Regions from separate parts of the Promicromonospora sp. NFX87 genome, predicted to be linked through region 1. Evidence: predicted binding sites of a transcription regulator. Region 1 holds the regulator's gene; the other holds the start of a gene.

What was found. Region 1 encodes Rex, which represses fermentation and respiration genes when NADH is low (regulators of the CRP and FNR family bind a similar motif). Its sites were predicted from a motif close to CTTGTGAANNNNTTCACAAG; they were not measured.
Positions count from the first base shown of each region.
Region 2: rhaI (L-rhamnose isomerase) is a predicted target of Rex. The motif match lies at 2,106-2,125, and genes of this name have one in related genera.

Region 1 is NZ_CP183413.1:5,589,555-5,604,392, reverse strand. It holds gene ACNYC2_RS25160 (hypothetical protein) at 1-279, opposite strand, end outside; gene ACNYC2_RS25155 (TrkH family potassium uptake protein) at 384-1,805, shown strand; gene ACNYC2_RS25150 (potassium channel family protein) at 1,878-2,546, shown strand; gene ACNYC2_RS25145 (30S ribosomal protein bS22) at 2,777-2,875, shown strand; gene ACNYC2_RS25140 (HAD family hydrolase) at 2,953-3,747, opposite strand; gene ACNYC2_RS25135 (Pr6Pr family membrane protein) at 3,825-4,499, shown strand; gene ACNYC2_RS25130 (glutaredoxin family protein) at 4,509-4,757, shown strand; gene ACNYC2_RS25125 (redox-sensing transcriptional repressor Rex) at 4,818-5,465, shown strand; gene ACNYC2_RS25120 (hypothetical protein) at 5,690-6,565, shown strand; gene ACNYC2_RS25115 (hypothetical protein) at 7,019-7,435, shown strand; gene ACNYC2_RS25110 (hypothetical protein) at 7,432-7,866, shown strand; gene ACNYC2_RS25105 (aspartate/glutamate racemase family protein) at 7,840-8,604, opposite strand; gene ACNYC2_RS25100 (NCS1 family nucleobase:cation symporter-1) at 8,607-10,226, opposite strand; gene ACNYC2_RS25095 (helix-turn-helix domain-containing protein) at 10,446-11,039, shown strand; gene mmuM (homocysteine S-methyltransferase) at 11,049-11,963, shown strand; gene ACNYC2_RS25085 (YceI family protein) at 12,060-12,611, opposite strand; gene ACNYC2_RS25080 (MarR family winged helix-turn-helix transcriptional regulator) at 12,755-13,267, shown strand; gene ACNYC2_RS25075 (histidine phosphatase family protein) at 13,357-14,001, shown strand; gene ACNYC2_RS25070 (TlpA family protein disulfide reductase) at 14,001-14,597, shown strand; gene ACNYC2_RS25065 (cytochrome c biogenesis CcdA family protein) at 14,597-14,838, shown strand, end outside.
Region 2 is NZ_CP183413.1:5,729,354-5,744,191, forward strand. It holds gene ACNYC2_RS25675 (alpha/beta hydrolase fold domain-containing protein) at 1-885, opposite strand, end outside; gene rhaI (L-rhamnose isomerase) at 882-2,057, opposite strand; gene rhaS (rhamnose ABC transporter substrate-binding protein) at 2,252-3,268, opposite strand; gene ACNYC2_RS25690 (ABC transporter permease) at 3,280-4,341, opposite strand; gene ACNYC2_RS25695 (ABC transporter permease) at 4,338-5,417, opposite strand; gene ACNYC2_RS25700 (sugar ABC transporter ATP-binding protein) at 5,414-6,973, opposite strand; gene ACNYC2_RS25705 (APC family permease) at 7,212-8,651, shown strand; gene ACNYC2_RS25710 (L-rhamnose mutarotase) at 8,777-9,139, opposite strand; gene ACNYC2_RS25715 (LacI family DNA-binding transcriptional regulator) at 9,202-10,227, shown strand; gene ACNYC2_RS25720 (hypothetical protein) at 10,237-10,497, opposite strand; gene ACNYC2_RS25725 (rhamnogalacturonan lyase) at 10,653-12,971, opposite strand; gene ACNYC2_RS25730 (Poxvirus protein I5) at 13,102-13,773, opposite strand; gene ACNYC2_RS25735 (carbohydrate ABC transporter permease) at 13,779-14,708, opposite strand; gene ACNYC2_RS25740 (carbohydrate ABC transporter permease) at 14,705-14,838, opposite strand, start outside.

The DNA of each region.
Region 1 (14,838 bases):
GATGTCGATCTCGTCGATCCCTTGGCCCAACGCTTCGCGTACGTCGAGACCGACTCCTCGCCGTGCTTGGCCGACCGCGCCGGCGACGGAATCGGCCACCCAGAGCATCGGTTCCTCTGCGGGAGACGCGAAGTCGATGTGCAGTTCCGCGGGCATCGCCCGCTTGGCGTGCAGGGCCGCGAACATTCGCCTGTCCCGGTCGTTGAGGGACTGCGTCCGGGACTCGAGCCAGACCTGCGAGACGGCAAGGATCCCTAGCTCGAACACGAGACGTTCCAAGCATTTATCCGCAACAGCCGTCTAAAGGCTCGCTGTCCGGCTCAGGGTTTCTGCTCAGAACGGCTGCCGTTGCGTGGCAGAGTAGGGCGTCGATCGACCGGGACATGGTGGAGGGAGCGGAGCGGATGGCGGGGAGCCTGCGGAACCGGCTGTTCGGGCTGCGGGAGCTCGTCGACGAGCTCGCCTTCCGGGCGCCGGCGCGGCTGGCGGTCACCGTCTTCGCGTGTGTGGTCGTGCTGTTCGCGGCGCTCCTGACGGTGCCGTTCGCCACCGCCGACGGCGAAGGCGCTCGCCTGGTCGACGCCCTGTTCACCGCGGTCTCCGCCGTGTGCGTGACGGGGCTCGTGGTCCAGGACACCGCCACCTACTGGTCCCTGTACGGGCAGATCGTGATCCTCGCGGGCATCAAGGTGGGCGGCTTCGGCATCATGACCGTCGCCTCCCTGCTCGGCATGATCGTGTCGCGCAAGATCGGGCTGACCCAGAAGCTGCTCACGGCGTCGGAGACCAAGACGAGCCGGCTGGGCGACGTCGGCTCGCTGATCCGGGTCATCATCGTCACCGCCACCACGCTCGAGCTGTCGATCGCCCTGCTGATCTTCCCGCGGCTGGTCGTCATCGAGGAGAACGTCGGCACCGCCGCCTGGCACGCGCTCTTCTACGGGATCTCCGCGTTCAACAACGCGGGCTTCGTGCCCACGACCGAGGGCCTGATGCCGCACGTCGGCGACTGGGCGCTCGTGCTGCCGATCGCTCTCGGGGTGTTCATCGGCGCGCTCGGCTTTCCCGTGATCCTCAACATCCAGCGCGCGTTGCCCCGGCCGGGCCAGCGCTGGCACAACTGGACCAAGCGGCTCTCCCTGCACAGCAAGCTCACGCTCGTGACGAGCGGCGCGCTGCTCGCCGTCGGCGCGTTGCTGCTGCTGGTGCTGGAGTGGGCCAACCCGGACACGTTCGGGCCCCTGACCTTCGGGGAGAAGCTGCTGGCCGCTCTCTTCGCCGGGATCATGCCCCGCTCGGGCGGGTTCAGCACGGTCGACGTCGGCGCCATGACGGAGTCGAGCTGGCTCATCCAGGACGCACTGATGTTCGTCGGCGGCGGGTCGGCGTCGACCGCCGGCGGTATCAAGGTGACCACGCTCGCCGTCATGCTGCTGGCGATCGTCGCCGAGGCGCGCGGCGACCGCGACATCGAGGCGTTCGGCCGCCGCATCCCGCGGGACGTCCTGCGGCTGTCCATCGCCGTGGTGTTCACGGGGGCGAGCATCGTGCTCGTCTCGTGCATCGCGCTGCTGGAGGTCACGGGCCTGCCGCTGTCGCAGGTGCTGTTCGAGGTGCTCTCGGCGTTCGCGACCGTCGGCCTGTCCACGGGCATCACGCACGAGCTGCCCGACGCCGGGAAATACGTGCTGGCTCTCCTCATGTTCGTGGGGCGCACCGGCGCGGTCACGGTGGTCGCGGTGCTTGCGCTACGCGACCGGCGGCGCATCGTACGCTTCCCAGAAGAACGCCCGATTATCGGTTAACTGACGAGAGTGTCAGGCGCACGGGTCACTAGGGTGACCTGTACGTCTGACAAGCGGCTAGAGAGGAATACCGTGCCGGAGAAGAAGCCCGAGCGGGATGCGGGTGTGCTCGTGATCGGACTGGGGCGGTTCGGGTCGTCGATCGGCGCGACCCTGGACCGGCTCGGCCAGGACGTGCTCGCCGTCGAGCAGGACCCGGTCCTGGTGGCCCAGTGGTCCGGGCGGCTGCCGCTGGTGGAGGCCGACGCGTCCAACCCGGAGGCGCTGGAGCAGCTGGGCGCCAAGGACTTCGGCGTGGCAGTGGTCGGCGTCGGCTCGTCGCTCGAGGCGTCCGTGCTGATCACGGGCAACCTGGTGGACCTCGGTACGCCCCAGATCTGGGCCAAGGCCATCTCCGCCGAGCACGGCCGCATCCTGACCCGCATCGGCGCGCACCACGTGGTCTTCCCGGAGGCCGACGCCGGTTCGCGCGTCGCCCACCTCGTGAGCGGCAAGCTGCTCGACTACATCGAGGTCGAGGACGGCTTCACCATCGTGAAGATGCGCCCGCCCAAGGAGGCACAGGGCTTCACGCTCGCGCAGTCCAACATCCGCAAGCGGTACGGCATCACGGTGATCGGCGTGAAGTCACCGGGTGTCGACTTCGTCTACGCGACGCCGGAGACGCGGATCTCCGCCAACGACCTGCTCGTCTGCTCCGGCCACGCGGACCTCCTCGAACGGTTCGCCGCGAGGCCGTGAACCGGGCTTCGGGACGGGTTCGCTACGGCTCCGGGACAGGTTCGGCGCACCTCACACCGCCCCCGATTACGGGGCGCGCGTCAGACCAGGTAGCCTAGGCAGCGGACTCCCTTTCGTGTTGGTCGGCCATCGTCACTCCCTGGCGTCACTGTCCCGGACCAACCGTGGACCATTTCGCTGAGCGGCCCGTCGTCGGGCTGCCGCCGACCGATCGAACATTGCGAGGACCTATGGGCTCCGTCATCAAGAAGCGCCGCAAGCGTATGGCGAAGAAGAAGCACCGCAAGCTGCTTCGTAAGACGCGCCACCAGCGCCGCAACAAGAAGTGACGCTCGCGCCCTCGGGCGCGTGACGAGCAGGCCCGGCCCCCTCGGGGCCGGGCCTTCTTCGTGTCAGCGGTGCGCTGCTACTGCCCGCGCAGCCGGCGGCGAGCCGCCCGCAGCACCAGGCCCAGCACCCACGCGGCGCCGGCCCAGGACGCCGTGCGTACGCTGCGCCCCGCCGCGCGCTGCGACCGTCCGCGGAACTCCCGGATGGGCCAGCCCACCTCCTGCGCGTGCCGGCGCAGCCGCAGGTCGGGGTTGATCGGGCAGGGGTGGCCCACCGAACGCATCATCGGCAGGTCGTTGAGCGAGTCCCCGTACGCGTAGCTCTCGTCGAGGTCGATGCCCTCCAGCTCCGCGAGCTCGACGATGGCCGCCGCCTTGGCCTGGCCGTGCATCAGGTCGCCGTTGAGCCGGCCCGTGTAGAACCCGTCCTTGTGCTCCGCGATGGTGCCGAGCGCACCCGTCGCGCCCAGCCGGCGCGCGATGAGCTGCGCGATCTCCACGGGCGTGGCGGTGATGAGCCAGACCTGGTGGCCCGCCGCGATGTGCTCGTCGAGCAGGCGGCGCGTGCCGGCGTAGATCCGCAGGGACAGCACGGCGTCCCACACCTCCTCGCCGAGGGTGGCGACCTCGGCGACGCTGCGGCCCGCGATGAGCGACAGGGCGCGGTTGCGGACCTCGTCGATCTCGGCCTTGTTCTCGCCGAAGACGAGGTACCGAGCCTGGATCAGGGCGAAGCGGAGGATGTCCCGCGTGCCGAAGAACTTGCGCTGGTACGCGGACTTGGCCAGGTGAAAAGCGCTCGCACCGCGGATGATCGTGTTGTCGACGTCGAAGAACGCCGCGGTGGCGGACGAGGGGTGCGTCGACGGCATGGAGGCCACTCTATCCGCGCGCCACGTAGTGCAGGTCACACCGGGCAGGCAGCGGCAGCCGGTGATAGAACCGGGGCGTGAGCCAAGAGATCAGCGGGCCGGACCGGGCCACCCTCGCGCGTGTCCTCCACCTCCTGGTGGCCGTGGTCGCCCTCGGCGGCTTCACGATCGAGCTCGTCACCGCGATCGTCGGCGGCCCGGGTATCGCGCCCACCCACGCCGAGCGTTTCGTCCGGCTCTTCAGCTACTTCACCATCGAGTCGAACCTGCTGATCGGCGGCGTCTCGCTGGCGCTGGCGCTGGACCCGCGGCGCGACGGTCCGGTCTTCCGCGTCCTGCGGCTCGACGCGCTGCTGTGCATCGCCGTCACGGGGATCGTCTACAACACGGTGCTGCGCGGCCTGACGACGCTGACGCCGTCGGGCGCCGTGGCGAACACGATGCTGCACGTGCTGGCGCCGCTCCTCGCCGTCGTCGTCTGGCTGTGGGTGGGTCCCCGGCCCCGCGTGAGCGTGCAGACCGTGTGGTGGTCGGTCGTCTACCCGATCGCGTGGCTCGTCTACACGTTCGTCCGCGGCGCCGCCACGGGCTGGTACCCGTACCCCTTCCTCGACGTCACCGTGCTCGGCTACGGCGCCGCGCTGACCAACGCCACCCTCGTCGCCGTGGTCTTCCTGGTCCTGGCCTGGGGCGTGCGGTGGGCAGACGTACGGCTGCCGGGTACGGACGGTTCGGTCCCGCGCGTGACGTAACCTCGGGTCGTGACAAGTCCTGCCGATGCCCGGGTGGTCCTGTACACACGCGAGGCGTGCCATCTGTGCGAAGACGCACGCGCCGTGGTGGTGCGGGTGTGCGAGGGCGCAGGAGCCCGATGGCGCGAGGTCGACATCGACAGCGCGCCCGCACTGCGGGAGAAGTACGGGGACTACGTCCCCGTGGTCGAGGTGGACGGGGTCCAGCAAGGTTTCTGGCGCGTGGACGGTGCGCGTCTGGCCCGCCTCCTGGCATGATCATCCCGGCAGTGTGTGCGTACGCCCGCGACACAGTGGTCGCGGGGAGGGGAGCAGCACGTGGTCGAACTCAGTGACGGGACAGTTCCGGCAGCAACCGTAGGGAGGCTGCCGTACTACCTGCGCGCCCTGCGGGACCTCGCGGCCGAGGGGGTGGCCCTCACCTCGTCGACGGAGCTCGCCGAGCGTTCGGGCGTCAGCTCGGCGCAGCTGCGCAAGGACCTGTCCTACCTGGGTTCGTTCGGCACTCGCGGCGTCGGGTACGACGTCGAGTCGCTCGCCTCCTACATCACGGTCGCCCTGGGGCTCGAGACCGAGCACCGGCTGGCGATAGTCGGCATCGGTAACCTCGGGCACGCCCTCGCGAACTACTCCGGCTACACGACGCGGGGCTTCCAGGTGGTGGCGCTGCTCGACGCGTCGCCCGACGTCGTGGGCACGCGGGTGGCGGGCGTGACAGTCGAGCACGTGCGCGACGTCGCGCAGATCATCCAGCGTGAGCGGGTCAGCATGGTCGTGCTCGCGCTGCCGGGCCACGTGGCCCAGGACGTGGCCGACGCCGTGGTGGCCACGGGCGTCCGCGAGATCCTCAGCTTCGCGCCGGTCGCGCTGCAGGTGCCGGACGACGTGGTGGTGCGCTCGGTCGACGTCGGCGGCGAGCTGCAGATCCTGGCGTTCCACGCGGCGACACGAGCCGCGGCGCTCTGACTCTCGGCCCCGAAGGCTGACCGTGCCGGGTGATCTTCCGCTCGTGCGGCTCAGCGACGCCTTCTGGCTGGTGCCGCGCTGATAGGAATGGCTGTGCTGATGCGCTGGCCGACCGGGGGACCCGAATGACTGAGGAATGGCACCCGAGGATCAGGCGAAGGACGCTGTCGGGGGTCTCCGCGCACCGTCTGTCCGCCGTCGATGGTTGGTGCCTGGGGATCGGCATGGCCTGTTGCGTGGTGGCGCTGGTGCTGCTCTGGGTCGCTGACCAGCCGATTCTTGCCGCCCTGGTCGGCCTGCCGGGAGCGATCGGGGTAACGGTATCGCGGGCGCTCGGCACTGCCGGGGGCACCCGGGAGGCCAGGGAGCGCGTGGCGGGATACGTCACGCTCGTCCATGGCACGGGACCGGCCGACCTGGAGCACGTGGACCCCCGAACGGGGCGGCTCGTCAGCTTCGCCGGAGAGGGCCTGACCGACGCAGAGCGCCGGGCGCGGGTCGCGGCGATCCGTTCCGATGCCAGGCTCGGCGTCGGGCATCCGGACCGGTTGCTGATCGCGGCCGGTGGTGATCCGGTGGACCCCGCGGGCTACACGGACGAAGACCTCTTTGCCGGGCGTCCGAGGACGTTCATCACGCTGCCGTGGTCCGTACGGCACGGAACCGTCTGGGGATGGTTCATTGTCGGCCTGTCCCCGATCGGGTTCCTCGTCTTTGCCCTGTTCGACGCCAGCATGTCGACACTGGCCATCGTCGCCCCGGTGATCCTCGGCGTGGTGCTGGTCGCCGCGCCGATCGGCGCAGTCGTCCTGGTCACGGTGATGCGTAGGGCCGACACGCTGCTGGGTGACGGTGGCCCAGGCGGCAGCGACAGGTCTCGGGGTGTCGTGGTGTCGCTCTGGGTCGTGCCGCTGGGCGTCGCTGTAGTTCTCATCGGCATCTCGGTCGTCGCGACGAACGACATCGCCGGAGCGCGGGACCTGCTCGGCGTTGCCGGCCTGGACCGCGCGGCCATGATGTCCGCCGTATGGGCCGTCCCTTGGTTCGTGGCCTGGGTAGTGCTGGTGCGCCGCGCGGCGACGGCGGAGCCACGCTCCTGACCATGGTTCAACAGGCTCTAGGGTGCCGTAGACCTGGGGTTGCAGCTCCTCGGAAGCCTGCTGAAGGGGAGTCAGCCCCGTTGGTTCCGCGAACCGCTTGCCGGGGTATGGGGTCATACTCGTTTCGCTTGTTCTGACGGCCCATCCCGGCTCAATGTCCAGGTGCTGCCGCGCGCCCATGCAGTTAGCGTGTTGCCCATGCCGCCTGGGCTGTGGCGGTCAGAACTATGGGGGACTCTTGAACCGACTCCGCTTTCGACAGCTGGCCACGCTGATCGTCGCAGCAGCAATGGTGGGGACTGGAATGGGTGGCGCAGCGGCTTCTGAAAGTCTGACGCACTCTTCGGGAGACTCAGATCAGGCCATGGGGCCGGGAAGCCCGCAATACTCGTGGGTTGCTGAGTCTGCAGAAGACATCCAGATGGATAGGTTGGCGGCAACGCCGAGCGAGACATGGGCGCATGCGGAATCTTCGGCAGCAGTCTGAAGGTCATCAGAGCCTTCAAGGGCCGTTCTCAGGGTCACGTCGGCGGCAAGTCGATCACGTACGGCGGTTCGAACTTGACGTGTGGCAACGAGCGTTGGGGATACAGGCATATTCTCAAGAGGCATCTGAGCGAGTGGCAGTCTCGGGCCGCGGTGGCGCAGGAAAACTGGCGTGACACCGGCGACTACGGGATCCATTGGGCGCTCAGGGATCCGGACAAGATCAGGTACCGGGCGTCCGACGATACGTTCTGCTATTCACGCAAGATCCTGCTGATCGACAACCGCACCAAGGAGGCCGTGGGGTCGTACTACCCCAAGGTTTCCGTGGCCCGCGTTAGTCATCGCGTGATCACCGCCTACCCGTCAGGAGCCCAGTGTTGATCTCCGGGGCCAGCCGCGACCTCGCCCGTGACCTGATCTCTCGGGGTGGCGAGGTTCTGGACCGCATCGAGGTCGACGCGCGGGAGGCTCGCGCTCTTGTGCGGGTGCCGCCTGAAGAAGCTCCCGTGGAGTTCATCGTCGACCTGGGTGGCCTGCAGCGATTCATCGAACTCGCCCAGCAAGACGCGCGGGATGCCTTTCCTGACGTCGATCCGACCGAGGGCGCGCTTCGACTCATCTCCGAGCACCTGTGGGAGGAGATCGGCTCCGCGGACGCGAGGGTCGTAGCGGTTGGCGTCGATCGCCGGGGTGAGGTTTGGCGCCGCACCGAGCCTGTGCCGCCGGGAACTGCGCTGCCCCCAGGTGATTACCGTTGGACGGCCGACCGCGAGGCGTCCCAGGGGTCAGATCCTCGAACCGCTCCCCGGTAGCCGGGGCGGGGGCGCGTACTCGTCGCGTTTGCTCGTACCGACGCCCATCCGGACCATGCCGGACACCAGGCCGACGGCGGCCGCCACGCCGTCGATCACCGGCACCCCCGTGCGCTTCGTGAGGTCGGCGCAGAGGTCGGTCATGCCCGCGCAGCCGAGCACCACGGTGTCCGCGCCGTCGTCGCCGACCGCGCGCTCGCAGAGCTCGGCGATCTTCTCCCGGGCGGCCGAGCCGGCGTCCTCCAGCTCGAGGACCGGGACGTCCGCCGCGTACATGGCCACGCACGCGTCCTCGAAGCCGTAGCGCCGCACGAGGTCGTGCGCGCGGCCCAGCGTGCGCGACAGCGTGGTGACCACCGCGAACGTGCGGCCCGACAGGGTCGCGACGTGCATCGCGGCCTCGGCGATCCCGACGACCGGGCCGTCCGTGAGCTCGCGGGCGGCGTCCAGGCCGGGGTCGCCGAAGCAGGCGACGACGTAGCCGTCCGCGGGGCCGACGTCGACCGCCCCTCCGCCGCTCGCACCGACGCCGGCCGCCTCCGCCGCCGCGACCTGCTGCGCCACCACGAGCGCCGCCCACGCCTCGTCGGTGTGGCTCTCGACGGCGGCCGGTCCAGCACCGGGGTCCGGGCAGGTGGCGACGACGGTGACGTCCGGCCCGGCGACCTCCCGGGCGGTGACCGCGATCTTGTCGGTCATCGCCCGGGAGGTGTTGGGGTTGATGAGGTGGATCCGCACCTTCAGGCCTTGGTGCCCGCTGCGCCGTCGGCCACACCCTCGGTGACGCCGTCGAACGACGGGATCTGCGGGCTGAGCCGCTCCAGCCACCAGAAGGCGACGAAGCCGAGGCCGCACCCGATGAACCAGGTGTAGTTCCCGATCCAGGAGATGTCGAAGTACCCGAGGTCGGCGATCAGCTTGGGCAGGACGCCCAGGAGGACGGTCGGCACGCCGGCCAGGAAGATCGCCAGCACGCCGTTGCGGTTGTAGCCGTTCGTGTACCAGTAGGCGCCCTCGGGCGACATGGTGAACATGTCGTCGACGAGCACCCGCTGCTTCGCCGCGAAGTAGTAGCCGGCGATGAGGATGCCGAACAGCGGGCCGATCAGGGCGCCGAGCACGCCGAGCGTGTAGTGGATCGCGTCGGCGTCGTTGTACCAGTTCCAGGGCAGCAGGACCACGGACCCGACCGCGGCGATCATGCCGCCCATGCGCCAGCTGATCTTCTGCGGGGCCACGTTGGAGAAGTCGAACGCGGGGGAGATGAAGTTCGCGACGATGTTGATGCCTACCGTCGCGGTGACGAAGGTGAGGCCGCCGAGCAGGATGGCGAACGGGGTGTCGATGCGTTCGACGGTGTGGATGGGGTCGGTGATGAGCTCGCCGAACACCGGCACTGTTGCCGACGCCGTGATCACCGTCAGGAGCGAGAAGAAGAGGAAGTTGACCGGCAGGCCCAGCAGGTTCCCGCGCTTCACGGCCTTGAACGAGCGCCCGTACCGCGCGAAGTCGCCGAAGTTCAGCATCGGCCCGGAGAAGTACGACACGACGATCGCGACCGCTGTGCAGAAGACCCCTACCGAGGCCCACCCGGTCAGCGGCTCGCCCTCGGAGAGGTCCAGGCTGATGTTGGACCAGCCCGCCTCCGAGACGAGGTAGACCGCCAGCACGATCATCACGACGTAGACGGCGGGACCGGCCCAGTCGATGAACCGCCGGATGGTCTCCATGCCGTTCCAGAACAGCGCTGCCTGCGCGAACCAGAGCACGGCGTACGAGATCCAGCCCAGGGCGTTCAGCCCGAGGAACGTCGGCTCCAGGAGCGCGGCGCTGGCAGGGATGAACTTGAGGAACACGATGTTCAGCGCCTGCGCGGCGAGGAACGTCTGCACGCCGTACCAGGCCACGGCGATGAGGCCGCGGATGATCGCCGGGATGTTCGCGCCCTTGACGCCGAAGACTGCGCGGTTGATCACCGGGTACGGCACGCCGGTGCTCTGGCTGGGCTTCGCGACCAGGTTGGTGAACACCTGCACGATGACGATGCCGACCAGCAGGGCCAGCAGCACCTGCCAGCTCGCGATGCCGAGCGCGAAGAGGCTGCCGGCGGTGACGTAGCCGCCGACGCTGTGCACGTCGGACATCCAGAAGGCGAAGATGTTGTACGACGACCACTTCTGCTCCCGCAGCGGGGCCAGGTCCTCGTTGGCGAGGCGGGGGTCGTAGGAGGGCTTGACGTTGCCCGACCCCACCGGGTGCCCGGCGGCCTCGACCAGGTCGTGCTCACCGCCGGAGACGGCGCCGGGCGGGTTCTGGGGTGCGGTCGCCGAGGAGGCCGCCACCTCCGTGTTCTCGGTCATGAGCACTGCCTTCCGAAGCGTGGTCGCTGGGTCGATATGAAGTTATGGGTTAACGGGAGGCGGCTGGTTTCCCCGGGGTAACCACGTCGTAAGGCTCATGTTCAGTGACCGCTTCACGCATGTTTCGGGGCGTGTCGGGTACGTGAACCGGTGCGTGTCGCCCGGTGTGTCGTGCGGGCGAGGGCCGCACGAGGCCCGGAGCACTCGTACGATGCGGCGGTGTCCTCCGAACCGTCCCTCGGTGCCCGGCTCCGCGGCCTCCGCGTGGCGCGTGGTGTGTCCGCACGCAGCCTCGCCGCGACGCTCGGGATCTCGGCCAGCGCCGTCTCGCAGATCGAACGGGACGTCATGCGCCCCTCGGTGGTGCGCCTGCTCGCGATCACCGACGCGCTGGGGGTCTCGCTGTCCGACGTGTTCGAGCCGCCGGACGCCGTCGCCGTCCCGCGCGGCGGGACGACGGAGCTCGACCACGCGGGGATCGCGGTCACCCGCGGCTGGGAGGCGTCCCCGGTGACCCTCGACGGCGGGGTCACCTTCCGCCGGCTCTCGCCCAACCCGACCAGCGGTCTCGACTTCTTCGAGTCGATCTACCCGCCCGGCGCCACGGCCACCCTCGGCGACGTCGACCTGTTCAAGCACGAGGGCTACGAGATCGGCAACGTCGTGGCGGGCGAGCTCACCGTCGAGCTGGCCGACGACGAGGTGGTGCTGGCGGCCGGCGACTCCATCAGCTACCCGTGCTCCGTGCCGCACCGGATCCGGAACGCGGGTGTGCGGCCGGCGGTCGCGACGTGGCTGATCGTGCACCCTTAGGGTCGCCCCGTGGGATTCCTGGAGAACGACGACACGGTCCTGGTCACGGACGGCGGCCTGGCGACCGAGCTCGAAGCGCGCGGGCACGACCTGTCGGACGACCTGTGGTCGGCGCGGCTGCTGACGGACGCCCCCGACGAGATCAAGGCCGCCCACCTGTCGTTCTTCCGCGCCGGCGCCGTGATCGCCACGACGGCGAGCTACCAGGCCTCGTTCGACGGCTTCGAGGCCCGCGGGATCGATCGGGACGACGCCGTCCGGCTGCTCCGGCGCAGCGTCGAGCTGGGCCGCGACGCCCGCGACGAGCTGGCCGACGACGGGCGGGAACGCTGGGTCGCCGCGTCGGTGGGCCCCTACGGTGCGACGCTGGCCGACGGGTCGGAGTACCGGGGCCGGTACGGGCTGAGCGTGGCTGAGCTGGCAGCGTGGCACCGACGTCGGCTGGAAGTCCTGGCCGACGCCGGACCGGACGTGCTGGCGCTCGAGACCATCCCGGACCTGGACGAGGCGGAAGCGCTCATGTCGGTGGTCTCCGGCATGGGCATCCCCGTGTGGCTGACGTACAGCATCGACGGCGACCGCACCCGCGCCGGGCAGTCGCTGGCCGAGGCGTTCGCCGTCGCCCGGGACGTGCCGGAGGTCGTGGCGGTTGGGGTCAACTGCTGTGCGCCGTCGGACGTGCCGGCGGCGGTCGTCACGGCAAGGGACGTGACCGGGAAGCCGGGGATCGCCTACCCGAACAGCGGCGAGAGCTGGGATGCCGGGCGGCGCAGCTGGGCGGGTTCGCCGGAGCGGTCCGCGCAGCCGGGGCAGCAGGCGCGGCAGTGGGTCGCCGACGGGGCGCGGATCGTGGGCGGTTGCTGCCGGGTGCGCCCCGCCGACATCAAGGACATAGCCCGTGCCGTCGCGAGGTCCGCGAAGTAGAGCGCCTGTCCGGGTCTCCCCGGTTGCGCCGGGGAGACTCGGACAGGCGCTCTACTTCGCGGACCTCGCGTCCTCGCTGAGGGTCGATCGAGGAGATCAGGCCTTGGCGATCGCGCTGACGTCCAGGGTGATCTTCACCTTGTCGCCCACGAGGAAGCCGCCGGTCTCCAGCGAGGCGTTCCAGGTCAGGCCGAACTCCTTGCGGTTGATCTCGAGGGCGGCCTCGAAGCCGGCGCGGTTGTTGCCGAACGGGTCCTTGGCGGTGCCGGTGAACTCGGTCTCCAGCTCGACGCCCTTGGTGACACCGTTGATGGTCAGGTCGCCCGAGATGATGTAGGCGTCGCCCTCGGGGCGGATGGCGGTGGACGAGAAGGTCCAGGCGGGGTTCTCGTCGGCGTGCCAGAAGTCGGCGCTCTTCAGGTGGCCGTCACGACCGGCGTCGCCCGTGTTGACCGACTGTGCGTCCAGCTCGGCGGTGACGCTCGACGACTCGAGGTCCTCGCCGACCGTGATGGTGCCCGAGGAGACGGCGATGGTGCCGCGCACCTTCGCGATGCCCGCGTGGCGGACCGAGAAGGCCGCAGAGGTGTGGGACGTGTCGATGTCGTAGGTGCCGGTGGTGAGTCCGGCGGGGAGCGGGGTGGCCATGAGTGAGGACTCCTTGTTGATGCGGCGATTTGGGTGGATAGTTTAGAGATCAACTACCCGAGGTGGTCCAACATAGCGGGTCCCGTAACGTATTCCCAGGTGTCCGAGCAGGGTGTCCGAGTGAGCGCGAAGGCGGTGGCGAGATGGCGGTGCAGACGGTCGAGCAGCAGGACGTGTGGCTGACCGAGGAGCAGCAAGGCTCCTGGCGGCACTATCTCGAAGGCACCGCACGATTCGTCGAGGCCCTCGGCGCGGTCCACGACCGCACGCTCGATCTCTCCCTCGGCGAGTACAGCCTGCTGGTGCAGCTCTCGGAGGCACCGGAGCTCACCATGCGGATGTCGACGCTCGCCGACGGCCTCGTGCTGTCGCGCAGCCGGCTCACGCACACGGTCGCCCGCATGGAGTCGCGCGGGCTGGTCGAGCGCCGCGCCGCCGAGGGTGACCGGCGCGGCGTGAACTGCACGATGACCGACGCCGGCCGTGCGGCCCTGGAGGCAGCGGCGCCCGGCCACGTCGCCGCGGTGCGCCGCATCATGGTCGAGGCGCTGGAGCCCGAGGAGTTCGCGACGCTCGGCCGGATCATGGCCAAGGTGGCCGAGTCCTCGAAGCTCTCGGGCGGCACCGAGGAGGGCCTGACGGCGCACTGCGACTGACCCGGCCGGTCGCCAGGTCGGGCGCAGGATGACGTAATCCACACTCCCGAGGTCACCGGCACCCAGGGTCGGGTGCGAGACTGGGCGCCATGGTTTCCACGACGGTTCACCTGCTGCGTCACGGCGAGGTGTACAACCCCGACGGTGTCCTGTACGGGCGGCTGCCCGGCTACCGCCTCTCCGACCGTGGCCAGGCGATGGCGAAGATCGTCGCCGACCACCTCACCAGCACCGGTCACGACGTGATCCGGGTGGTGGCCTCCCCGCTGCAGCGCGCGCAGGAGACGGCCGCCCCCGTGGCGCAGGGCTTCGGGCTGGAGCTCGCCACCGACGACCGCATCATCGAGGCAGGCAACAGGTTCGAGGGCCTGCCCGTCGGCGACCGCGGGGGCGCGCTCAAGAGCCCGCGCAACTGGCCGTACATGTGGAACCCGTTCCGCCCGTCCTGGGGTGAGCCCTACACGCAGCAGGTCGAGCGGATGCGCAGCGCCGTCGAGGACGCGCGCAGGGCCGCGGAGGGCCACGAGATCGTGCTGGTCAGCCACCAGCTCCCGGTCTGGCTCACGCGCCGGTCGTTCGAGAACGGCCAGCTCTGGCACGACCCGCGCCGCCGCCAGTGCAACCTGGCCTCGCTGACGTCCCTGCACTTCGAGGACGACCGGTTCGTCGGACTGCACTACACGGAGCCCGCCGCGGAGCTCTACGACGGCGCGAGCAAGGTCGCCGGAGCGTGATGCGGGGTAAGACCTTCAAGGTCGTGCAGTGGATAGTGGCGGTCGGCATCGTCATCGGCCTGGTGGCCGCCCTCGCCGGGTGCACGCCCGAGGAGTCCGGCGCCGGCGACGTCGTCGGACAGGGCTACGTCTCCGGGGACGGGTCGGTGCAGACGTACGACGTCGGGGACCGCAAGGGGCCTGTCGCCATCGAGGGCACCGACTTCGAGGGCAACGACGTCGACACCGCCGACTGGGCGGGTGACGTCGTGGTCGTGAACACCTGGTACGCCTCGTGCGCGCCGTGCCGCGCCGAGGCGCCCGACCTCGTGGACCTCGCCTCCTCGAAGGAGGGCGTGCAGTTCCTCGGCATCAACACGGAGGACGACGCCGGCGCCGCACAGGCGTTCCAGCGCACCTTCGAGGTGCCCTACCCGAGCGTCGAGGACCGCAGCGGTGCCGTGATCGCGGGCCTGTCCGGCGTCGTGCCGCTGCAGGCCGTGCCGTCCACCGTGATCCTGGACCAGGAGGGCCACGTGGCGGCGCGAGTCGTCGGCCAGGCGGAGGGCTCGACGCTCGAGGCCCTCATCGACGAGGTCCTGGCGGAGGCCGCCTGATGCTTTCCAGCACTGTCGCGACCGCCGTCGGTGACGGGCTCGCGGTCACCGCGTTCAGCGGGTCGCTGCTGCTGGCGGTGCCCGTGGCGATGCTGGCGGGCCTCGTGTCGTTCGCGTCGCCGTGCGTGCTGCCGCTCGTGCCCGGGTACATCGGCTACGTGAGCGGCATGGCCGCCGCCTCGATGAACGCGACCGCCGAGGCCGGCGGGACCGGCGGGGCCCTGGCGACGCGCGTCAAGCC
Region 2 (14,838 bases), 140 kb from region 1:
CACGTCGTGGTGGTGTGGTGCCTCGTGCGGCGTGCCGACGAGGCCGTCCGCGGTGAGCCAGGTCGCGATGCGCGCGAGGCTGCGCGCCGCACCGGCGGTGTCGGGCTCGTTGAGGTGGCCGTGATAGGTGCTGTCCTCACGGACGAGCAGCACGTCGACGCCGGCCGCGGCGAGCTCCGCGCAGTACGCCTCGCCCGAGGACCGCAGCGCGTCGTGGTCGGACGTGACGACGAACGTGGGCGGCAGCCCGCGCAGGTCCTGCCCTCCAGGGTGGGCGTACGGGGAGATGGGGACGTCGCTGCCGCCCAGGTAGTTGGCGCCCATCGCCCGCATGGCCTCGGGCGGGAAGTCCCGGTCGGGCGGGAGCGCGGCGATCTTCTCGGCCAGCTCGGGGCTCGGCGCGGGGAGCTCGTAGTGGGCCACGGGGTAGGCCAGCACGATCGACCGCGGCTGCGGACCGCCCGCGTCGCGCAGGCGCAACGACGCACCGGCCGCCAGGTTGCCGCCGGCGCTCGCCCCGCCCAGCGACCACTGTTCTGACCCGACGCCGAGACCGGCGTCCCGCGCCCAGCCGTAGGCGAACGTGACCTCCTCGGACGCGACGGGGAACCGCACCCCTTCAGGTGCCGCGGAACCGGCCGGGTCCCGGTAGTCGAGATCCGGCGCGAGCTGGTAGTCGACGCTCACGACCACCACGCCGACGTCGGCGAGCCGCCGCGCCACCCAGTCCGCCTCGGGCATGTCGAGGTCGCCGTACATGAACGCGCCACCGTGAGCCCACACCAGGCCGGCCACCCGGTCGGCGCCCGCCGCCGGCTCGTAGACCCGCACCCGCAGGTCGCCGTGGGGACCATCGAGCAGGCGGTCCCCGACCGTGCCGCTCACGCGCCCCATCCGGCCTGGGCGCCCCCGACCCGCTCGGCGGCGATCTTCTCGGCGTACCCGGACGCCTTGAAGGCGGCGGTCGGGTTCGGGTCGAGGCCCATCTCCTCGCGCACCTCGGCGACGAGCGGGCGGACGTCGGTGTCGTACGCGTCCATGAGGACGGCGTGCGCGCCGAGCACGTCACCCGAGAGCTGGGCGGCGGTGAGCGCCTCGACGTCGACCAGCAGCGCCTTCGCCGTCGCCTCCTGGACGTTCATGACCGAGCGGATCTGGGCCGGGATCTTCGGCTCGATGTTGTGGCACTGGTCGAGCATGAAGTTGACGCCGCTGTCCGGCGCGTGGGCGCCGGCAGAGACGATCTCGTGCATGATCCGGAACAGCTGGAACGGGTCGGCGGCGCCGACCATGAGGTCGTCGTCGGCGTAGAAGCGGCTGTTGAAGTCGAAGGCGCCGAGGCGTCCCTGACGCAGGAGCTGCGCCACGATGAACTCGATGTTGGTGCCCGGCGCGTGGTGGCCGGTGTCGAGCACCACCTTCGCCCGGTCGCCCAGGGCCATGACGTGCAGCAGGGACGTGCCCCAGTCCGGGACGTCCGTGATGTAGAAGGCGGGCTCGAAGAACTTGTACTCGAGCACCATGTGCTGGTCCTCGTCGAGCGCACCGTAGATCTCGGCCAGCGACTCGGCGATGCGGTCCTGCCGGGCCCGGATCGAGTCCTGGCCCGGGTAGTTGAGGCCGTCGGAGAGCCAGACCTTGAGGTCCTTGGAGCCCGTCGCCCGCATGACGTCGATGCACTGCTTGTGGTGGTCCACCGCCTTGGCCCGCACCCGGGGGTCGGGGTGGGCGAGCGAGCCCAGCATGAAGTCGTCGTCCTGGAAGACGTTCGAGTTGATCATGCCGATCCGCACGCCCAGGTCCTCGGCGTGCCGGGCGAGCGCCCCGAAGTCGTCGACGAGGTCCCAGGGGATGTGCAGGCTGACCCGCGGGGCGACGCCGGTGTACCGGTGCACCTGTGCGGCGTCGGCCAGCTTCTCGAACGGGTCGCGCGGCACACCCGCCTGGCCGAAGACCTTGAACCTCGTCCCCGAGTTGCCGAACGCCCACGACGGCAGCTCGATCGTCTGCTGCCGGAGCGCGGACCTGGCCGCCTCGGTTCGTGTGGATGCCGCCATGGCGTCCTTCCTCTCCGCGCACTTCCTCGTGCACCATCTTGAACGATCGTCTTGAAACGATTCACTGGAGCCTATGCGGCGCGTGCTGCCCCGGTCAACCCCGTCGTGCCGAGCGGACGACGGCGGCGTCGCCCAGCCCAGTGATCCGGCCCAGAACCGGCAGGCGGTCTGGGCCGAATCACTGGGTAGACCACTCAGAACTCGAAGTCCGCGATGTTGCTCTCGTCGAACACGTACGGCTCGCCGAGCAGCACCTCGCCGTCCGCCCCGACGGTGAACTCGCCCAGGCGCCCCGCGGTGAAGGTCTCGCCCTCCTCGCCCGTGATGTCCCCCGCCACGAGGGCGGCGGCGGCCTGCGTCGCCAGGTAGCCCAGGTCGTTCGGGTTCCACAGCGCGAACGCCTCGACGGTGCCGTCCTCGACGTACTCGCGCATCCCGCTCGGCGTGCCGAGGCCGGTGACGGCCACCTTGCCCTTGTACTCCGACGTCGACACGTAGCGGGCGGCCGCGGCGATGCCGACGGTCGTGGGCGAGACGATGCCCTTGAGGTCCGGGTGCGACTGCAGCAGCGCGGCGGTCTTGTCGAACGACGTCTGGTCGTCGTCGTCGCCGTAGACGGTCTCGACCAGCTCGATGTCCGGGTAGTCGGAGGCCAGCTTCTCCTCCATGAGCGCGATCCAGGCGTTCTGGTTGGTCGCGTTGGCCGACGCCGACAGGATCGCGATCTCGCCCTCGCCGCCGATCTGGTCCGCGATCAGCTCGAGCTGCTTGTCGGCGATGCCCTCGGGCGATGCCTGGTTGATGAACAGGTCCCGGAACTGCGGCTCGGTGTCCGAGTCGAAGGTGACCACCTTGGTGCCCGCCGAGCGCGCCTCCTCCAGCGCGTCGCCGATCGCCGTCGGGTCGTTGGCCGACACCACCAGGGCGCTGACCCCCTGCTGGGCCGCGGTGTTGATGAACGGCACCTGGGCGTCGGGCGAGGCGGCGTCCGGCCCGACCTCCTCGACCGTGGCGCCGACCTCCTCCGCCGCCTCCTGCGCGCCCGCCGTCGACGCCTCGAAGTACGGGTTGCCCAGGTTCTTGGGCAGCATCGTGATGCTCACGTCGCCGTCACCACCGCCGCCTCCGCCCTCCTCGCCCGAACCGCACGCCGTCAGGGCCAGCGCCAGCACGGCGGCCGTACCGGCCGCGAGCACAGATGTGAACTTCATCGTCCGTCTCCCTACGTTCGTTGCCCGACGGCGGAGCCGCCATCGGGGTCCCCGTGAGCCCCCGCAGCGAAGCGAGGAGGCTCATGGGGTGTGGCGGCGCTCCGCCGCCGGACTCTCAGGCCGCCCGCGATGCGCGGGGCGACCACGGAAACAACCAGCGCCGTGCCGATCACTATGTTGATGACGTTGACCGTCACGCCCTCCAGCCGCAGCGCGCTGCCGAGCACCCCGATGAGCAGGACGCCCGCCACCACCCCGTGGATCGCGCCGCGCCCGCCGAAGATCGACACCCCGCCGAGCAGCACGGCGGCGACCACCTGCAGCTCCATACCCGTCGCGTTGTCGCCGCGCGCGCTGCCGTAGCGCAGCGTGTAGTAGACGCCCGCGAGCGCCGACACCGCCCCGGACAGCACGAACAGGATCAGCAGGGTCCGCTTGACGTCGACGCCGGAGAACCGGGCGGCCTCGCTGCTGCGGCCGATGTCCAGCACGTTCCGCCCGAACGGTGTCGCGTGCAGCAGCACCGCGAAGATCGCGATGACGAGGAGCAGCCCGAGGGTGATGACCGGGTAGGGCGACTCCCCCAGCTTCGCCGTGGCGCCGTCGGTCCAGGAGTCGGGGAAGCCGGTGACCGCCGTCGTGCCGAGCAGGCCGACGGCCAGGCCGCGGTAGAGGGCGAGCGAGCCGATGGTGACGGCCAGCGACGGCAGGCCCGCGTACGCGACCAGTGCGCCGTTGATCGCACCGCACACCGCGCCGAGCAGCACCGAGATCAGCAGCGCGGCCCAGAGGCCGAGCCCTGCCTGGTAGAGCAGCCCGAACGTCACGCTGGACAGGCCGACCACCGAGGCGACCGACAGGTCGATCTCCCCCGTGGCGATGATGAGCGTCATCGGAAGGGCGATGAGCAGCACGGGGACCAGGTCGAGCACCAGGTAGGTGATGGTGAGCGGGCCGTCGAAGCCCTGCACCACCGCGGACGCGACGATCCAGGCCACCACCAGGATCGCGATGGTGAGCATCTCGCGGGTGAGCAGCGCACGCTGCAGCCACGGGCGGGCGTGGGTTCTCATGCGGTCGCCTCCTCGCTGTCGCCAGGGCGACCGTCCGTACGGCCGCCCTGGCGACCGTCCATACGCTCGCCCTGGCGACCGTCCGTACGGCCGTTCGGGCCGGTATCTCGCTCGGCGGCCAGGCGGCGCGAGCGGCGGCCGGCGAGCACCCGGTCCAGGGCGATCGCGCCGATGATGAGCGCGCCCACCACCGCGCGCTGCCAGAAGTCGGGGATGCCCACGACGGGCAGGGCCCGGTTGATGGTGAGCAGCAGCATCGCGCCGAGGGCGGCGCCCGCGACGGTGCCGCTGCCGCCGAAGATCGCCACGCCGCCCACGACGACGGCGCCGACCACCTGCAGCTCCATACCGGTCCCGGCACCGGAAGACACGGTCCCGTAGCGGGCGGCGAACATCACGCCGGCCAGCCCGGCGAGCGCCCCGTTCAGCGCGAACGCCCACAGCAGCCGGCGTCGGACGGGCAGGCCCTGGAGGGCCGCTGCGTCGGGGTCGGAGCCGATGGCGTACAGCTGCCGCCCGCCGCGCGACGTGTACAGGTAGTAGCCCACGGCGACCAGCACGAGCGCGGCGACGATCGTGAGCACCGGCACGCCCAGCACCTGCCGCGTGCCGAGGCCGAGGAAGGCGCGCGGCATGTCGCCGGCGTCGATCCGGTCGCTGCCTGCCCAGGTCAGGGTCACGCCGCGGTAGACGTACAGCGTGCCGAGCGTGATGACGAGGGCGGGCACGCGGGCGAACGCGACGATCGAGCCGTTGACCAGGCCGAGCAGCGCCCCGACCGCGATCGCGACGAGCGTGACCACGACGACGGGCAGGTCCGGTGCCTCCATGAACATCCGGCCGGTCAGGTACGCCGTGAGGCCCAGCACCGACCCGACGGAGAGGTCCACGTTCCGCGTGATGACGACGACCGCCTGGCCCACCGCGAGCACCATGAGGATCGCGGGCGTGAGCAGCAGGTCCCGCCAGCCGCCCGCGCTGAGCAGGAACCCGGGCTGGATCGCGGTGGTCACGCCGATCACCACCAGGAGGGCGAGGGCGATGCCCGCCTCGCGTCGGCGCAGGACGTTCCTCATGCCGCCCCCTCGGTCTCGGAGCCACTGGTCTCGAAGCCGCTGGTCTCAGAGCCGCTCTGGGAGGCGCCCGGCGTCGCCGCGCGCATCACCGCCTCGGGCGTGGCCTCCGCTCGGCCGAGCTCGGCGGCGATGCGTCCCTCGCGCACCACGAGCACACGGTCGGCCATACCCAGTACCTCCGGCAGCTCGGACGAGATCATCAGGACGGCCAGCCCCTCGGCGGCCAGGGTGGACAGCAGCCGGTGGACCTCGGCCTTGGTACCGACGTCGATCCCGCGGGTGGGCTCGTCGACGATGAGCACCTTGGGCCCGGTGGCCAGCCACTTCGCCAGGACCACCTTCTGCTGGTTACCGCCGCTCATCGTGGTGGCGAGCGCGTCCAGCGCCCCGGCCTTCACCTCGAGCCGGCCGGACCAGTCGCGCGCGAGCCGCGCCTCGGCGTCGGGCAGCAGGATGCCGAGGCGGGCCAGGCGCCGTCGCATGACGGAGGACACGTTGCGCCCGACCGACGACTCGGTGACCAGGCCCTGCAGGCGCCGGTCCTCGGGGACCAGGGCGAGGCCCGCGGCGATGGCCGCCGCCGGGTCGCCCGGCCGCAGGGGCCGTCCGCCCACGGTGACCCGGCCGGCGTCGTACCGGTCGACGCCGAACACCGCGCGGGCGATCTCGCTGCGCCCGGCCCCGACGAGGCCCGCCAGGCCGACGATCTCGCCCGCCCGCACCTCGAAGGACACGTCGTGGAAGGTGCCCGTCGACTCCAGGCCCTCGACCCGCAGCACCACCTCGCCGGCCGTGCTCGGCACCTTCGGGTAGAGCTCGGCCACGTCGCGGCCCACCATGCGGCGCACGAGCTCGTCGGGCGTGACGTCGGCGACGGCGTCCGTGGAGACGTGCTCGCCGTCGCGCATGACGGTCACGGTGTCGCAGAGGTCGGCCACCTCGTCGAGGCGGTGCGAGATGAAGACGACGGCGCGGCCGGCGTCACGCAGCCCGCGGGCGACCGCGAACAGCCGGCGCACCTCGACCGCGCTCAGCGCCGCCGTCGGCTCGTCCATGACGAGGAGGCGGGCGTCCAGGGAGATCGCCTTGGCGATCTCGACGATCTGCTGGTCCGCGATGGAGAGCCCCTCGGCGGGACGGTCGGGGTCCAGGTCGACGCCGAGGTCCCGGAACAGGTCCCGGGCGCCCTCGCGCATCGCGCGCCGGTCGATCCGGCGGAACCGGCCGAGCGGCTCGCGGCCCAGGAAGATGTTCTCCGTGACGGTCAGGTCGGGAAAGCTCGCGGGCTCCTGATGGATGACGGCGACGCCGGCGGCCTTGGCCTCGGCGGGACCGGCGAAGTCGACGGGCTCGCCGTCGAGCTCGACGGTGCCCGAGTCCCGGCGGTGCACCCCGCCCACGATCTTGACCAGCGTGGACTTGCCCGCGCCGTTCTCTCCGACGAGGGCGTGGATGCTGCCCGGCTGGACCACCAGGGTCCCGGAGCGGAGCGCTGCCACCGGCCCGAAGGACTTGGCGACCCCCTCGAGGCGCAGCGTCGGTGCGGCGTTCGGCATATCTCTCCGTCGAGGTGTGCGGGCGGTCGACGATGACCGCAGGTTTCCTGCCGAACCGTTGAATCGTTCAAACAGGTACTCGGAAGATAGACCCGCGAGGTCAGAGCGTCAAGAAGTTCCGGCGCGTCCGTTGCCGTGCGCTTTCACTTACGGAACTCTTGACCGACCAGGGGCGATCGCTGCCCACAGCACTTGGAGGCGGCCCGAGGTTGCACCGCCTCAGACGGAGGTGACCGGAATGACCCAGCCAACTGCCGAGGAGCACGCGCCCCCCGGCGAGGAGCCCACAGAGCTCAAGCGCGTCATGGGGCCGAAGCTCCTCCTGCTCTTCATCGTCGGCGACATCCTCGGCACCGGTGTCTACGCCCTCACCGGACAGGTCGCGGCGGAGGTCGGCGGCGCGGCATGGGCGCCGTTCATCGTCGCGTTCCTCATCGCCCTCATCACCGCGTTCTCGTACCTGGAGCTGGTGACCAAGTACCCGCAGGCGGCCGGTGCGGCCCTCTACACGCACAAGGCGTTCGGGGTCCACTTCCTCACGTTCATCGTGTGCTTCACGGTGATGTGCTCGGGCATCACCTCGGCGTCCACCGCCGCCCGGGCCGTGGGCTCCAACCTGCTCGCTGGCTTCGGCATCGAGGCATCCAGCACGTGGACCGTGGTCGCCGTCGCCCTCGTCTTCATGGCGCTGGTCGCCGCAGTGAACCTGCGCGGTGTCGGCGAGTCCGTGAAGGCCAACATCGTGCTCACGCTCGTCGAGCTCTCCGGCCTGCTGTTCATCATCCTCGTCGGGGTCTTCGCGGCGTTCGGCGGGAAGGCCGACTTCAGCCGGGTCATGGTGTTCGAGAGCCCCGGCGACAAGAGCGCCTTCCTGGCCGTGACCGCCGCGACGGCACTCGCGTTCTTCGCCATGGTCGGGTTCGAGGACGCGGTCAACATGGCCGAGGAGACGCACGACCCGGTGAAGAACTTCCCGCGGATGATGATCGCCGGCATCGGCATCACCGGCGTCATCTACGTGCTGGTCGCGATCTTCACCGTGGCGATCGTTCCCGTGGGCGAGCTCGGTGCGAGCGACACACCGCTCACGCTGGTCGTCGAGCGGGCCCTGCCCGGCTTCCCCATCGGTTCCATCTTCCCGTTCATCACGATCTTCGCCGTGGCGAACTCGGCGCTGATCAACATGCTGATGGCGTCGCGCCTCCTGTACGGCATGGCCAAGCAGAGGGTGCTACCGCCGTTCCTCGGGCGGGTCTCCCCGCGGCGGCAGACGCCCACCGCGGCGATCGTGTTCACCACCGTCATCGCACTCGGGCTCATCGTGCTCGTGACGCTGCAGGAGGAGAACGGCGTCATCGCAGCGCTCGGCGGCACGACGTCGCTCCTGCTGCTCGCGGTGTTCACCATCGTCAACGTCGCGGTGCTCAAGCTGCGGAGCAACATCGTGGACCGGAAGCACTTCGTGGCCCCGACCATCCTGCCGATCCTCGGGGCGCTGCTCTGCGCGTTCTTCGTCGGGCCCTGGACGGGACGCGATCCGCTCCAGTACCAGATCGCGGGCTGGCTGCTGCTGATCGGCGTCGTCCTGTGGTTCGTCACCTGGGCGTTCAACCGTCCTGAGTCCACGCGGATCACCGACCCCGACGCGCTCAGCGAGCGCGAGGGCGGCACCAACTAGGCCGACTGTGTTGCCGAAGTAGAGCGCCTGTCCGCCCGACGCGGGATACCCGGCACCGGGCGGACAGGCGCTCTACTTCGCCGACCACCCGTCCGCGAAGTAGAGCGCCTGTCCGGACATACGCTCTACTTCGCCGAATCGAGCGCCGCCAGCTGGCCCTCCAGGTAGAAGACCTCGTCCAGCAGCACGAAACCGTCGTCGGGGTTGCCGTCGGAGACGAAGAACTCAGTCATCGCCGCCTGCCAGCGCGCGTTGACCTCGGTCGCGGCCATGCCGCGCTGCGCGGCCTCGTAGTCGTCGGTCTCCAGGAACCCGACGAGCAGACCGTCGTCCCGCAGGAACAGGTGGTAGTCGCGCCAGCCCGTGTCCCGGAGCGCCTCCAGCATCTCGGGCCAGACGGCGGCGTGTGCCGCCCGGTACTCCGGGATACGGTCTGCTCGCACGCGGGACGTGAAACAGACGCGTGCACCAGCGGTGTTGCTCGACATGTCCGGTCCTCCGGTTCCTCGTGAAACGGTTCATAATGTAGCCCGAAGCAAGGAGGCTCTCCATGACCCAGCAGGCCGCTCACCGCCGAGCATCCATCGCCGACGTCGCCCGTGCCGCCGGGGTCTCCGTCGGCACGGTCTCGAACGTCCTCAACCGGCCCGAACGCGTGCTGCCCGGCACCCGCGAACGGGTCGAGGCCGCGATCGAGGAGCTGAGCTTCGTCCGCAACGGGTCCGCCCGGCAGCTCCGGGCCGGAACCATCACGACCATCGGCGCGATCGTCCTGGACATCGCCAACCCGTTCTTCACCGACGTCGCGCGAGGCATCGAGGAGCGCCTGGACCGCGACGACTTCACGCTCATGGTGGCGTCGTCCGACGACGACCCCGAACGCGAGCAGCGCTACCTCCGCCTGTTCGAGGAGCACGGCGTGCAGGGCGTCATGGTCGTACCCGCGACCGACGACATCGAGCACCTGCTCGCGATCCGCCGCCGTGGCACCGGCGTCGTGCTGCTGGACCGTCCGTCATCGGACCCGAGCATCTCGTCCGTGGCCGTCGACGACGTCCGCGGGGGCGAGCTCGCGGCGCGCCACCTCCTGGACGAGGGCCACACCCGGATCGTCTTCCTCAACGGGCCGCACACGATCCGGCAGTGCGCCGACCGGCACGAAGGCGTGGTCAAGGAGCTCGCCGCCGCGGGGCTCGACCCGGCGTCCGCGCTCCAGGAGATCACCGTGTCCAGCCTCAACGCCGAGGGTGGCGAGGCCGCGATCCGCGGGCTCCTGGAGTCGGGCGAGCGGCCCACCGCCGTCTTCTGCGTGAACGACCTGGTCGCGCTGGGCGTTCTGCGCACGCTTCGCACGGAGAACATCGCGGTCCCCGCCGACATGGCGGTGGTGGGGTACGACGACGTCGCGTTCGCCGCCGAGCTGTCCACACCGCTCACCTCGATCCGCCAGCCGACGCACGAGCTCGGAGCCCGCGCCGCGGACCTCCTGCTCAGCGGCCCCGACGCGGAGGCAGAGCACGTGATGTTCCAGCCCACGCTGGTGGTGCGGGGCTCCAGCTCCGCGTCGGCGAGGTAGTCCCCGGCGTCAGTTCCGCCGGTCCGACGAGCGGACCTTGACCGGGACCGGGCGCCTGCCCCGGGACGCCAGGAACGCCGCGGGTCCGAGGACCGGCACGAGGATGATGACGAGCAGCGTCAGGACGGCCTCCCAGGCCTGCTCCCAGCCTGTCCTGAACCAGACGACGAGCGCCGCGAGGGTCAGCCCGACGGCCACCAGCGCGCATGCTGACCAGATCAGGTCGTACATCGGTCCCAGGAACATGGTCGTCCAATCGGGTCGGGGCACGTCGTAGCGACCGACGCTACTCCACGGCTTCTCGGCCTGTCACTCGAATCGGGCGGGGCACCCCGGATGGTCACCAGGTCTCGACAAGCTCGACCAACGAGGTGGCCGGGTCTCGACAGGCTCGACCAGCGGGTGTGGTCGAGCCTGTCGAGAGGTCAGCCGCGGCCCGGGATCGGGACGGTGGACCAGTCGGTGTCCGAGGCCAGGTAGAAGCCCGGGTACGACGGCTGGTTGTACGTCGTCTGCTGCCGCGCCACCTCGGCGCGGTACTGCCGGTCCTGCATGAGCGTGTACATGGCGATGTCCGTCGGCTCGGTGGTCGTGAACAGCCGCAGTGCGCTGGAGTCGGTGGTCCGCACCAGCACCTCTTCACGCCAGTCGCCGAGCATGTCGGCCACGAGGGACGGCGTGCCCTTGGTGCCGTTGTTCGTCAGCGTCCCGTCCAGGCTCTTCACGACACCGCGCGACCAGTCGGTGATCGTCGGCGTCTGCGCCTCCGCGCCCCCGATGATCTGCGTGGTCCCGTCCCCGGCCCAGCGCACCGACTGGTTGGTGCCCATGGTCGTCGTCGAGAGCTGCGCGCCCGTGGCGCTCAGCGTGCCCGACCCGAGGGTGCCGTCCGGCATGGACGCCCAGACCTCGACGCCCGGCACGTCCGAGCGCACGTCGCCGATCATCGCCCGGCCCGTGTCCCGGCCGGAGTACTGCCCGAACAGGACCTCGCCGGTCGCGGCGTCGCGCATCGCGGAGCCGTACGGCGCCCACGTACCGCCCTCGTGCGCGGTCCAGATCTCGAGCCCGGGCCGTGCCGGGTCGATGTCGGTCACGTGCATGGCGTCACCGTGGCCCAGCCCGGCGCGCGCCCCGGGGTTCGCGGAACCCTCGGGCAGTGTGTCGAACGACGAGTAGAGCAGCGACCCGTCGTCGTCGAGCGTCGCCGAACCGTAGACGATCTCCTGCCTGCCGTCGGCGTCGACGTCGGCCGCGGACAGGGAGTGGAAGCCCTGCGTCGTGATGCTGCCCCACTCCGGCGAGCTGCCCGGCACCCCGTGCGGGCTGTCGTTGAACGGGTTGCTCATCGGCGTCCATCCCGAGTCAGCGAGCCAGCGCTTGGTCAGGTGCCTGCCGTTCCAGTCGTACGCGGCGATCGTGGAGCGCGTGTAGTAGCCGCGCGCGAAGATCGCGCTGGGCCGGCCCTCGGACAGGTAGGCCACACCCGACAGGAACCGGTCGACCCGGTTCCCGGGCTCGATGCGGGCCATCGCGTAGTCACCCCAGCGCAGCCCGTCGTCGGTGCGCCCCGGCTCGTAGTCGACGGTCTCCAGGGGCTTGCCGCTGCGGCCGTCGAAGACGGTCAGGTACTCCGGCCCGCTCACCACGAAACCCTCGAACTTGCGCAGCTGGTTCCGCGTCGAGCGCGCGGGCGCGTAGACGTCGATGAAGTGGTCGGCCGCGGCGCGCGCGTCGGCGTCGGACAGCGGGTAGGACCACCGAGTGCCGATGCCCCACGCCTCCTCCAGCGTGGCCGGCCAGTCTCCACCGGTCACCTCCGGCCGCGCCGACCAGCCGCGGAACGTCTCCACCAGGTGCTCGTAGTAGTCGCCGGCCGACATCCGGTAGTCGTCGGCATGGGTCACGCCGTCCGCCCGGTCGTCCCGGGGGATCCCGACGTAGCGCTGCCCGGCCGGCTCCCCGTCGTCGTACGTGGTCACGTGCGTGCCGGGGGCGGTCTTGACCATCAGCTCGGCGCGGCCGTCACCGTCGAAGTCGTAGACGGGGAACTGCGTGTAGTGCGCGCCCGCGCGGATGTTGACGCCCAGGTCGATGCGCCAGAGCTGCGTGCCGTCGAGCTCGTAGGCGTCGAGGTAGACGTTGCCCGTGTAGCCCACCTGGGACACGTCCTTGGAGTTGGACGGGTCCCACTTCACGACGATCTCGTACTCGTCGTCGCCGTCGAGGTCCGCGACCGACGCGTCGTTCGCGCGGTACGTGTACGCCTCGCCGGCGGGCGTGACGCCGTCGGCCGGCTTGTTCAGGGGGATGTCGAGGTGCCCGTCGCCCCACACGGTGGCCGACGCCGACCGGCCCGCGTTCGGCCCGCTCAGCGGCACCACCCGGTACCTGGAGCCGGCGGTGCCCGCCGGGTCGACGTAGTTGGTCGAGCCCGACACCCTCGCGACGCGCCTGCCGTCGCGGTACACCGCGAAGTCCGGGCTCTTGAGCCCCACCTCGGTATGACCGGTGACCTCGGGCGCGAGCAGCCGCCAGCTCAGGAAGACCCCCTCGCTGGTGGACGCCGCGACCAGGCCACGTTCGAGCCGCTCGGTGCCCGACGTCGGCCGGTCGCCCTCGGCGGTCCGGGCGGTCTGGGCGGCGGGGCCGGCCTGGGCGGACGCCGCGACGCCCACCCCGCTCAGCCCGAGGCAGAGTGCCGCCGCCAGGACAGCCCTGGTCTGGATTCGTCTCGCGATCATGTTCGAATTCCTCTCTGAATTCTCGATCTCACGGATGTCCGCCCCGATCACACGATCACGCACGGGATCTCGCCGGATTCCGTGCCTGATCGTGTGCTGGAGGCGGACCTTCGGACCCACCAACCCCGGGCTAGAGCCTGTTCATGCGTCGCGTCTCGACGGCGACCGCCGCCAGGCTCAGCAGGCCGCCCGTCACCAGGACGAGCGGCGTCAGCATCCAGACGAGCACCACGCACATCACCAGCGCCGCGAGCACCAGGGCAGACCCGGACAGGTCGTCCCGGGCACGCGCGGCCCCCCGGGACACCAGCACCCACGCGCCACCGGGGCCCGAGACGAGCCCGGGCGCCGTGGCGGGTGAGCCCGGCGCCGGCTCGTCGTCGGACCAGGCGGCCGCGGCGCGCACCAGCACCACCGCCGCGCACGCGGCGACCCCCCACGTCACCCAGCGGACGACGGACGACCCGGGCAGCGCACCCGACGCCGTCAGCCCGGTGTTCACCACTACCGCACCCGCGGCGAGCGGCAGGAGCGCGCCCAGCACCCAGAGGCCGCGCGCGGCGGCCAGCCAGTCCCGCGCGAACGTCCGGACCGACGCGTCGTACCCGCCGAGGTGACGGCGCAGGTGCGCGGACCCGGCCGCGAGCGCCGCCGGGAGCGTCACGACCGGGAGGCTGCCGACCAGCACGAGCAGCCCGGTCAGCAGCGTCTCCCCGAGCAGCGCGAACCGGCTCTCACCGGCCACGCGCTGCCCGCCGGCCGGCTGCCCGCCGGCCTCGTCCTCTCGTCCGTCGGCGTCCACGCCGCTCAGCCCTTGAGGCCCTGCGTCGCGACCCCGTCGACGAGGTACCGCTGGAACAGCACGAAGAACAGCAGCACCGGCAGGAGCGCAAGCACGGCCATGGCCATCTGCGCGCCGTAGTCGGAGACCGACGTCTGGTCCACGTACATCCGCAGCGCGATGGGCAGCGGGTACGTGTCGGGCTGCTTGAGGTAGAGCAGCGGCCCGAGGAAGTCGTTCCACGACCAGATGAAGGCGAAGATCGAGCTGGTGATCACCGCCGGCCGCATGAGCGGCAGCAGCACGAGCCGGAAGATCCCCCAGTGCCCGCACCCGTCGATGCGCGCCGCCTCGTCGAGCTCGCGGGGCAGCCCGCGCAGGAACTGCACCATGAGGAACACGAAGAACGCCTCGGTGGCCAGGAACTTGGGCGCCAGCAGCGGCAGGAACGTGTTCACCATGCCCATGGAGTTGAACAGGATGTACTGCGGGATGATCACCACGTGGAACGGCAGCAGCATCGTGCCGATCATGATCGCGAAGTACACCCCGCGCCCCGGGAAGCTGATCCGGGCGAACGCGTACGCCGAGACGGCCGACGACAGGACCACGCCGACCACCGAGCCGACCGCGAGGATCAGCGAGTTGAGGACGAAGGTCCAGAACGAGATCCCGCCGATCCCGCTGAGCGCCGAGACGTAGTTGTCGAGCGTCCACGTCTCCGGCCACAGGTTCACGTTGCCGACGATGTCGCCGTTCGGCTTGAACGTGCTCATCAGCATCCACACGCCGGGGTACAGGATCACCACGGCGATCGCGAGCACGACCACGTGGAACGCCACGGAGCCGGTGCGCCGCCGCCGGCGTGCCCTGCTCGACGACGAGTGGTCCCGGTCCGCGCGCAGGGCGGTTACCGCGTCCGGCGCGGTCGGGTTCGGGTAGCTGGTCGCGGTCATCGCACGTCTCCCGTGTAGTGGACCCACGCACGCGAGGTGCGGAACAGGACGGCGGTGATGATCCCGACGACGAGCACGAGCACCCAGGCCATCGCCGAGGCGTACCCCATCCGGAACTCCGTGAAGCCCT